2 linked regions of the Simiduia agarivorans SA1 = DSM 21679 genome follow. The protein of the gene in region 1 interacts with the protein of each later gene in a pairwise test. Links are inferred from orthologs where the notes say so. Each region holds a gene or a part of one and is shown in the gene's direction. Other genes may lie near its edges.

What was found. The genes of interacting proteins can lie anywhere in the genome.
Region 2: the proteins of M5M_RS01955 (region 1) and grxD interact in binary tests that used the Escherichia coli proteins (3 or more experiments, as listed by UniProt). The link is inferred for Simiduia agarivorans SA1 = DSM 21679 from one-to-one orthologs.

What each region holds. Positions count from the first base shown.
Region 1 is NC_018868.3:443,202-448,395, forward strand. Bases 1,346-4,268 are described here. They hold M5M_RS01955 (BolA family protein), read left to right. Parts: upstream 1,346-2,617; coding sequence 2,618-2,920; downstream 2,921-4,268. Other genes in these bases: M5M_RS01940 (OmpA family protein), read left to right, coding at 1,346-1,700; M5M_RS01945 (hypothetical protein), read left to right, coding at 1,697-2,167; M5M_RS01950 (hypothetical protein), read right to left, coding at 2,174-2,389; trhO (oxygen-dependent tRNA uridine(34) hydroxylase TrhO), read left to right, coding at 2,987-3,931; M5M_RS19260 (hypothetical protein), read left to right, coding at 3,945-4,268. In the rest of the region: M5M_RS01935 (hypothetical protein), read left to right, coding at 1-1,015; more of M5M_RS01940, read left to right, coding at 966-1,345; more of M5M_RS19260, read left to right, coding at 4,269-5,194. UniProt on the Escherichia coli protein: Transcriptional regulator that plays an important role in general stress response. Has many effects on cell morphology, cell growth and cell division. Acts by regulating the transcription of many genes, including dacA (PBP-5), dacC (PBP-6), ampC and mreB.
Region 2 is NC_018868.3:1,115,839-1,120,092, reverse strand. What follows is about bases 1,275-4,185. They hold grxD (Grx4 family monothiol glutaredoxin), read left to right. Parts: upstream 1,275-2,523; coding sequence 2,524-2,847; downstream 2,848-4,185. Other genes in these bases: M5M_RS05025 (SLC13 family permease), read left to right, coding at 3,011-4,185; M5M_RS05035 (flavohemoglobin expression-modulating QEGLA motif protein), read right to left, coding at 1,275-2,328. Also shown: M5M_RS05040 (acetylornithine transaminase), read right to left, coding at 1-917; more of M5M_RS05035, read right to left, coding at 1,045-1,274; more of M5M_RS05025, read left to right, coding at 4,186-4,254. UniProt on the Escherichia coli protein: Monothiol glutaredoxin involved in the biogenesis of iron-sulfur clusters.

The sequences.
Region 1 (5,194 bases):
CTGGACGTCCATTGCGGGCCTGCTGGGCGCGTTGATGGTGAAGTTCAGGCACCTGTTTGCCATCGCCCGCCAACGGCGTCGGGCTGAAGCGTTTCAGGCGGCCAGCCTTACCGATGTGGCGAATTTACTGACTGATATTCACCAGGCACTCACCACCGATGAAGTGCAGGGCGTGCGTGCCCAGTTGTTGTCCCTCAAGCAAGAACAGAAAGCCAGCTTCAATCAGCTGGTGAATCAACTGTCGGATTACCAGGCGGGCATGGCCCGGGCCAATGCCGAAGCGCTGGTTAAGGCAGTAGATAAGGTCATGCGGGATTTCAACGCGGAGATCAACACCCAATACGGCGAAAACTTCCAGGCCCTGAACGACGCCGTGGGTAAGCTGTTGCACTGGCAGGAAAGCTACCGTCATGAACTGGATGCCTTGTTGCAAGCACAAAAAGCTAATGGCGAATTGTTGGACAAGGCAGCCAGTGCCTATGGCGACATGGTGGCGCACGCCGATGTATTTACCAAGGTGTCCCAATCACTGGGCGATATGTTGGCCGGGACTGAGTCACAATCGAAACAATTGGCGCATCACCTGGAATTACTCGCCGAAGTATCAAGTCGGGCCGCCGAGGGTTTGCCTGCCATGGGTGAAAAACTCCGGCACATGACCGACGAGCTGGCAGACAACCTGGCGCGCAGTCAGCGCGAAGTGAGTGAGAATCTGCAAGCGGCAACCCAGGCGTTGGCGAATACGTCGCAACAGGTGCATGCCACTCTGGCCGAGCTGGCCAGTGGTACAGACCAGCGGGTGGCTGATCATCTTGCCCGAATTGAGCGGGGACTTGAGCAGGAACTGGTGCAGGCACTCAAGACTTTCGGTTACCAGATGACGTCCTTGTCGGAAAAATTTGTTAACGATTACACGCCGCTCACCGAGCGATTACGCACATTGATTCAACTTGCGGAACAGGCCAATGGCAGTCGTACCGGAACCAAACCCAGAACTGGCGTCCTCGCCGACTGATTTTACCGAACAGGAAGAGCATTGGGTTTCTGTCAGCGATCTGATGGGCGGGCTCATGATGGTGTTTCTGTTGATTTCCGTGATCTACATGGTCCAGTTGGAAATTGAGTCGCGCAAAATAAAAGATGTTGCCATTCTGTACGATCGCTTGCGTACGCAACTGTATCAGGACTTACAGGCGGAGTTTGAAGCGGATCTGCCCCGTTGGGGGGCTGAATTGAACCCTGATTTGAGTTTGCGTTTTTACAATACGGAGCTTTTATTTGAACGGGGTGATTCAGATCTTAACCCTGCGTTCGCGGAAATTCTGGCCGATTTCTTTCCGCGTTACATCAGAATTCTCACCGCCGAACCCTATCGCAACGATATTCTGGAAGTGCGCATAGAGGGCCATACTTCCAGCGATTGGGGGCAGGGCGCACCGGTGGATGAGGCCTATATCAAAAATATGAACCTGTCCCAGGCGCGCACGCGATCGGCGGTGGCGTTTCTGTTGGCGTTGGACGCCGTGCAGACAGAAAAGGCCTGGCTGATCCGTCACCTGACGGCGAACGGATTGTCCTCCTCCAAGCCCGTTTTGCAAGCCGATGGCGCAGAAGACGAGGTGCGTTCGCGCCGGGTGGAATTCAGGGTGCGGACCGATGCGGATTCTCGTATCGCGACCATTTTGCAGGACGTGCGATGAACCTGCCGGACTTCGATAACTTTGCCCCGCTACAAGCACTGCGGGAAAAAATGCAGGCGGTGGCCCTTGGTCATTACGAGTTTTTTGACCCTAAACGCCATCTCACGGGAGACGAGCGTCTGGCGTTGGTTCAGGGGCTGCGCTTGCCACTGCAGGCGATCCGGCCTTTGGATGACAAAACCTTTGCGTTCAAAAACGCCCGGGTCATTCTCTGGTCCGCCGATGTGATGCAACAAAGCGTGTATCACCTGTGTTTTTGTGACCAGATGACATTGAGTGGCGATGTCGTGGTGGGAACCCAGCCGCCTGATGTCGCCCAGGTCTGTGCCGCCTGTCTGGATCATTTACAGTACGAGGGCCACAATTCACATCGTCACCGGCATCAGGATTACTATGCCCAGGTAAGGAAAAATTTCAGCGCGCAGGATTTTTTCAGCCGGTTTGTCCACTACCCGGTAGATGGTTAATGGTGTTCAGTGCACCGGGGTATCTTTGGCTTCCGTTTCCTGGGCTGAGTAAAACGCCACTATATCCTCGGTAAGCGAGCGGCCGACGGCGCGCCGATCTTTGGAGCGACGGCGTTTGCGGTGGTAGAGGTCAAATGTCATACCGGCGCAGCGGTCAGGGTCTTTTCTGCGGTCAGCGCCAGACCGGCGCTCCACGAACAGCGGTTTGTGTTTATCGTTCATTCCTACACCTAAGACAGAGTTTTTTTAGTTACACCTTGTCCTTGGTGTTGCCGTATCATACGTTTTTCCGGTTCCTAAACTGGTACCTGCGTCGCAATATTGGCGATGTGCGCGCCGTTATCGGGACGTACGGCATCGTAGTTGGTTCTTGCGTGCCATTATGCTGGCGACCCGCGGGGCTCCAGAGCCGGGTGATCGGCGGATTCATTGGATGTAACGAAGGTAGATATGACCAAGCAACAGCGTTTAATCGACAGCCTGACAGCGGCCTTTTCACCCTCCCACCTTCAGGTGGCAAACGAGAGTCATATGCACAATGTACCGCCCGGGTCGGAATCTCACTTTAAGGTGCAAATGGTTTCCGAGAAGTTCTCCGGTAAGCGTCCGGTTCAGCAACACCAGATGGTTTATGCGGCGTTGGGTAGTCTGATGCAGGAAATCCATGCGCTGGCCCTGCACACCTGGGCGCCAGAACAATGGGCTGGAGAGCAGGCGGCAGCCTCGCCCCAATGCCTGGGTGGCAGTAAGTGAGTTGTGCATTTATTGCTCAATCACTACAATGCGCGCCTTTTTAAGATTTAACCATTTGGTAGACCAATGACCGCCGTAGTTTGTGCCCTCTATAAATTTGTCACCTTGCCCGAATATGAATCGCTCCGTGAGCCACTGCGCCTGGAAATGGAGCGCTTGGGGGTCAAGGGCACCTTATTGCTGGCATCCGAGGGTATTAACGGCACGGTTGCTGGGTCCCGTGAGGCCATAGACGGGCTGTTGGCGTATCTGAAGGCCATACCGGCCTTTGCCGAGCTCGACTATAAAGAGTCCTATGAAGACGCCGTGCCTTTTTACCGTACCAAGGTCAAACTCAAGAAAGAAATCGTTACCATGGGCGTCGAGGGTATCGACCCGCGCCAGGTTGTGGGCACGTATGTTGAGCCTGAAGACTGGAATGCACTCATCTCAGACCCCGATGTGACCCTGGTGGATACCCGCAATTACTACGAGTATGAAGTGGGCAGTTTCAAGGGCGCTATCAACCCTGAAACCGAGAGTTTCCGGGAGTTTCCTTCTTATGTTGCAAAAACCCTCGATCCGGCCAAACACAAGAAGGTTGCCATGTTCTGTACCGGAGGTATCCGCTGCGAGAAGTCCACGGCGTTACTGAAGCAGCAAGGCTTTGAAGAGGTGTATCACCTGAAAGGCGGCATTCTCAAATATCTGGAAAAGGTGCCGGCCGAGCAAAGTCTGTGGAATGGCGAATGCTACGTGTTTGATAACCGGGTTACCGTGAACCACGCCCTGGAAAAGGGGTCGTTCGATCTGTGCCACGGTTGCCGCCATCCCATTACCGATAAGGACAAGCAGTCACCTCATTATGAGGAAGGGGTTGCCTGCCCCCGTTGCCACGATAGCCTCAGCCCGGATCAGCGCAGACGCTTCAGCGAGCGCCAGCGCCAGATCCAGATAGCCAAAGCGCGCAACGAGGCGCATATTGGCCGGGCACCCACCGAGCGCCAGCTCAAGTCGGGCCAGCGGGGCTGACGGCGCGGTGGCAGTGCGCTGTACGCTTCTTTGCCTGTCACTGCTGCTACTGAGTGCCTGCTCGGACCTGCCGGTTAAACATCCTTCCTGTTCAGATCTGTTACTGAAAGATCCCGTTTATGCGCCTGTGGACGCGCATGGGCGCTACGCCGTAAGCCGTTATCTGGCCTCCATTGCTGACGGTTCTGAGGCTTGGTGGGATTGGAGTGCTGCGATGGCAACCGAGGCTACCAGCGTGCACGACCAGTCCGCCGATTGTGCTTATGTCGGGCCACTGACGCTTGCCGGACATACACCCCGATACCCCGATGAATACCGGCTTACACTGAGGGCGTTGGGCGTTTATCCATTGACCCGGATTCCTTTTGTGATGGGGGTCGAGCGGGAGTTGATTAAAACCGAACAGCACTATTCGGCGTTTGCGCAGGCGGCGTTGAGCGATGAGCGTTGGTCGGTATTCGGTATGGATACGTCCTCCCTCGGGCTGATCGTCAGTAATCCACTGTTGGCGCCCCCGTTCAGACAGGCGTTAACGCAGGATGTATTGCGTCAGTTCGCCCCGCAATTTGCGGTTGAAAAGGGCGCTGATGTCTCACTGAACCGGCCCGGATTACCCGTGCGTGACCCGGCGGGCGAGTTGCAATGGCAGGCGCAACCGACCCTTTTGGTGTTCGCCTCCGTGGGCGAATTCCAGGGCCGGCAAACGCTGCAGTTAAACTATCAGGTGTGGTTTGCTCAGCGCCCCGCCAATGGCCGCTGGGACCCGCTGGCCGGCACGCTCGACGGCTTGCATTGGCGAGTGCATCTGGACCAGTCGCTGGAGCCGCTCGCGTTTGATGTGATGCACACCTGCGGGTGCTGGTATCAGGTTTTTCCGGCCTCGGGTTATCGCATAACTGCCGAGGACGGCTATTGGCAGGAGCCGGTGTATGTCGGCCCGTCGCTGAGCCACCCGAATCCGCTGTTACTGGTTACGGCGGATAGCCACAGTGTGGTGGGCGTCCGGGCGCCAATCGATAAGTATGAGCCGATGGCGGCTTTGCAGTTGGCACCCGCCATGATTGGCAGTAAACAAGGCCTCTCCCAGCGGGTTAAAGCGCATCGGCGTTTGTTCAATCCGCAAGGCTATATTCCCGAGTCCGGGCGACTTGAGCGCTATTTCTTCTGGCCCATGGGCATACCTTCCGCTGGCAGTATGCGGGCACCGGGACGCCATGCCATTGCGTTCACCGGCCGGCGACACTTTGATGACCCCAACCTGCT
Region 2 (4,254 bases), 670 kb from region 1 along the record:
TCAGCGCCGCGATTGGCGGCGAGGGTAAGGCAACCTTCGGATTCCAGCGTATTCACCACCGCTAAGGCCGCGGCACAGGCGAGCGGATTGCCGCCAAAGGTGGTGCCGTGATTGCCGGGTTGAAACACCTCTGCAGCCGCACCGCGTGCCAGTGTGGCCCCGATGGGAAAACCGTTGCCGAGACCTTTGGCAGTGGTGACCACATCGGGCAGTATGCCGTTGTGCTGGTACGCAAAAAACTTGCCGGTACGGCCGTTGCCGGACTGGATCTCATCGAGCATCAGCAGCCAGCCATTGGCATCGCAAATTGCGCGTAATTTATTCAGGTAGTCGGGGGCGGGCACGTGCACGCCGCCTTCACCTTGTACCGGTTCAACCAGCACCGCTACTATCTGATCATTGTTTGCCAATGCTTCAACCGCTGCGGCATCGTCGTATGCCACTCTGATAAAGCCGTCCACCAGCGGCGCAAACCCTGCCTGGACTTTGCTGTTGCCGGTCGCAGACAGTGCACCCATGGTGCGGCCGTGGAAGCTGTGCTCCATTACCACGATGGTGGGGCAGGTTTTACCCTGTGCGTTGCCCCATTTGCGCGCGAGCTTGATGGCGGCCTCATTGGCTTCGGTGCCGGAATTGGCGAAAAACACCTTGTCCATGCCGGACAGCGCAACCAGCTTTTCTGCTAACTGCTCCTGCGGCAGGATGTTGTACAGATTGGAGATATGCACCAGCGTATCGGCCTGCTGGCTGATTGCCTCGGTGACCGCCGGGTGACAGTGGCCCAGGCCGCATACAGCGATGCCAGAGATTGCGTCGATGTATTCCTTGCCATTGCTGTCCCACACGCGGCTGCCACGGCCGCGCACAATGGTGAGTTTGCGTTCGCCATAGTTGTTCATCAGGGCCGGTGTGGTCATGGATTTTCCTCTCTGGAAATAAAAAACCGCAGAATCTGCGGTTTTGATGGTTTCAAAGTGCAGATAATTCTATTGTTGTAGCTTCAGCTTGGCAATAGATGAAAGAACATTTTTTGTCCGTATCGCCTTACGATAACAGGGACGCGTAGTCCGACTCCACCTGCTGGAAGTTCAGGGCGGCGATAAAGCGGCTGAAACTGAGCCAGCTGGCCAGGCCTTTGAGGTCGGCAAAGTGGGGCGGGACAAATTTAGGCGGCAACACAATGCCCTCGGCCAGCAGCTGGTCGATGGTTTTGATGTCTTCCAACTGGATTTTGCCCACAAACAACAGCGGCAGCTTGTCGAGTTTGCCTTGGGCCACCGCCAGTCGCATAAAGTTAAAGGTCTGAACAAAGCCTTTCATGTAGGAAATGTCCTTGGTGAAGGGCTTGCCGTCGGGCGTGCTGCCGCGAAAGACCCGGCTGGCAATGGTGTAACTGTCCTCTTCGGACAGGGACTTGTCGCGCAGGTAATGAAACACGTCCATGAAATTGGCGCCATCCTCGGCCAACGTCACTGCCCGTACCCGGTTGATCAATTTATACAGACGCGAAGGGGTGGAGCGCAGCGTGATAATTTCGGTCAAAACCGCCAGACCTTCCTGAGTAACGGTAGAGGAGGGCTGGCCTTTGCCTAAAAAGGTGCAGTAGGGCTGTGCCATACCGTTGAGCGTTGTGCCGAGATGTACCCAGCCCTCGTGCGCTTCCAGCACATCGATGTCATTGTTGTTGAGCATGGCGCCCTTGCGGATCTTGATGTAATCGGTGCCGGCGGCTGCATCGGCGGTAATGCCGTCGGAGATCATCACCCGGATGCCATCATTGGGGAACACGCGGCCCATGCGGGCATTCAGCTCGGCGACCGCGGCATCGGCGTCGATGGTTTTATCGTCTTCGGTCATCGAATCATGCTGCAACAGGCTGACCAGCGTTTCTTCCATGCTGGTGCCCAATTCCGCAACGGTGGGGTCTCCCACATGGAATACGTCGGATGCGGAACCGTAGAGTTCCTGGGACAAATCGCCAAATTCGTCGCGGCCACGTGCCTCCAGCATGCGCACCACCATCTGATACTCCCGGCAGGCGCGGCGCATCATGCCGGTTACCGGACTCAATTGCCCCAGCTGGCGATTGATGTCGCGCTCAATGTCATGGAACTCTTTGCGTTTGGCGTGCGGGTCAAATCCCAGTGGATTTCCCTCGTAGTAGCCGTCACCGATGACGGGCGCTTTTTTGCATTTGTTTTTGAAGAAGGCCTGCTTGGTTTCCAGTCGCCATTTGACGGCATCCAGAATGCGGATCGGCTTTTGCGCCTCGACAATGCGGTCGGACAATTCCTTTACCGTGGCGAGGTATTCGGGTGTGGCGGCCATAGGGGGCTCCGTGGCAAATGCGTGCGCAATAAATGAAACAATAGCTGCTCAGGGGCGCTACTTTATAGTAGCTTTGCCACTTAAAGAAAGCGGTGCAACTTCTTCCCTTGTTCCTGTAGAATGCGCGCCAATACCTGAGCGGACAGGTAGGAATTACGGCCGCTCGTTGCAGTTCAATTGTTACAGGGGTGCCCAATGGACACAAATCAGACTATCGAGACCATTAAAAAGCAGATTGAAGAGAACGCTGTGATTCTTTACATGAAGGGCTCGCCCAACGCGCCTCAGTGTGGTTTCTCGATGCGCGCCTCGCAGGCGATTATGGCCTGTGGTCAGCGGTTTGCGTATGTGGATATCCTGTCTAACCCCGATATCCGGGCCGAGCTGCCCAAGTACGCCAACTGGCCGACCTTCCCGCAATTGTGGGTCAAGGGTGAATTGATCGGTGGCTGTGACATCATTACCGAGATGCACGAGAAGGGCGAACTGAAGCCTTTGCTTGACGAAGCGGCCCAGTAAGTATTTCCCGCTCGTACCAAAACCCGGCCTTTGCCGGGTTTTGTGTTTTTGGTGTTCACTAACCTTTTTGGTTATATAAACCGCAGCAAATAATCTTAGACTTTATAACCACCATCCTCTATTTTGCCCCACTCCATAGAATGGCACTGGTGCATTTGTCCCTATGAGCGGCTTGCTCGAAAATTCGCCTACTCTTGCGCTTCTGCTCGTGGCGGCGTTGCTGGCATGGATGCTTTATGCATTCGTGCGTGAAAAATTCAGCCCCGACGTGGTCGTGGGGATTGCCGTTGCCGTGTTGTTGGCGGCGGGTTTGCTGAATAGCAAAGAAGTACTCGGCGTATTGAGCAACAGTGCCCCGGTCACTATTGCCTGCATGTTTATTTTGTCGGCCGCGTTGGAGCGCACCGGTTGCGTGGAATGGCTGGCCAGCCGCATCAAAGCGGTGTCGGGTCGCAGTCCTTCGCAAGCCTTGATTATGCTGATGTTATCGGCATTGGTGATGTCGGCGTTTATCAACAATACCCCGGTGGTGGCAATTTTTACCCCGGTGGCCATTGCCCTCGCCACCAGCCGCAATATCAAACCCTCCAAACTGCTGATTCCACTGTCTTACGCCACGATTCTGGGTGGCACCATGACCATGTTGGGAACCAGTACCAATATTCTGGCCGACGGCGTCGCGCGCGAATACGGGATGACCCCGTTCAGTATGTTTGAAATCACTCTGCTGGGTCTGGTGATGGCAGGCGTGGGCGTGGTGTTTATTGGTGTCTTTGCCAATCGACTGCTACCGGACCGGGAGACCCTGACTAATCAGTTGAATTTGTCAGGCGACCGCACCTTCATGACCGATCTGATGGTGCCTCACCATTCGCCAATGATTGGTAAGACCATTGCCGAGGCAGACCTTAACGGCAACAGCGGCAATCAGGTGTTGCGGATTTTCCGCGGTGATGAAGAGCTCACTGAGCCGTCCCGCAGCACCATACTCCAGGCCGGCGACCGACTGATACTGCACACCAACATGCAGGATGTCGTTGAACTAAGGGAAAATGGCCTGTTGGAATTTACCGCCAACGGTGAAGAAAAATTTGAAACCATTGCCACCCGCGACGTGATTCTGGTGGAGGCAATTGTCGGTCGCAATTCACGTTATTGCGACCGCCCAATGCGCGACCTGAACCTGACAGCGCGATACGGCATTCACGTCCTGGCGGTGCACCGGCAGGATGAAAACATCCAATCCAACCTGGATGATCTGCAACTGCAGTTTGGCGATGTGATGTTGGTGGAGGGCAGTGCGGGCCAGATCCAGAAATTTTCCGATAATGGCGACATGATTTCGCTCAACACGGTGCAGGAGCGGGCCTACCGCCGGGATAAGGCGCCGTTGGCAATTCTGTCCAT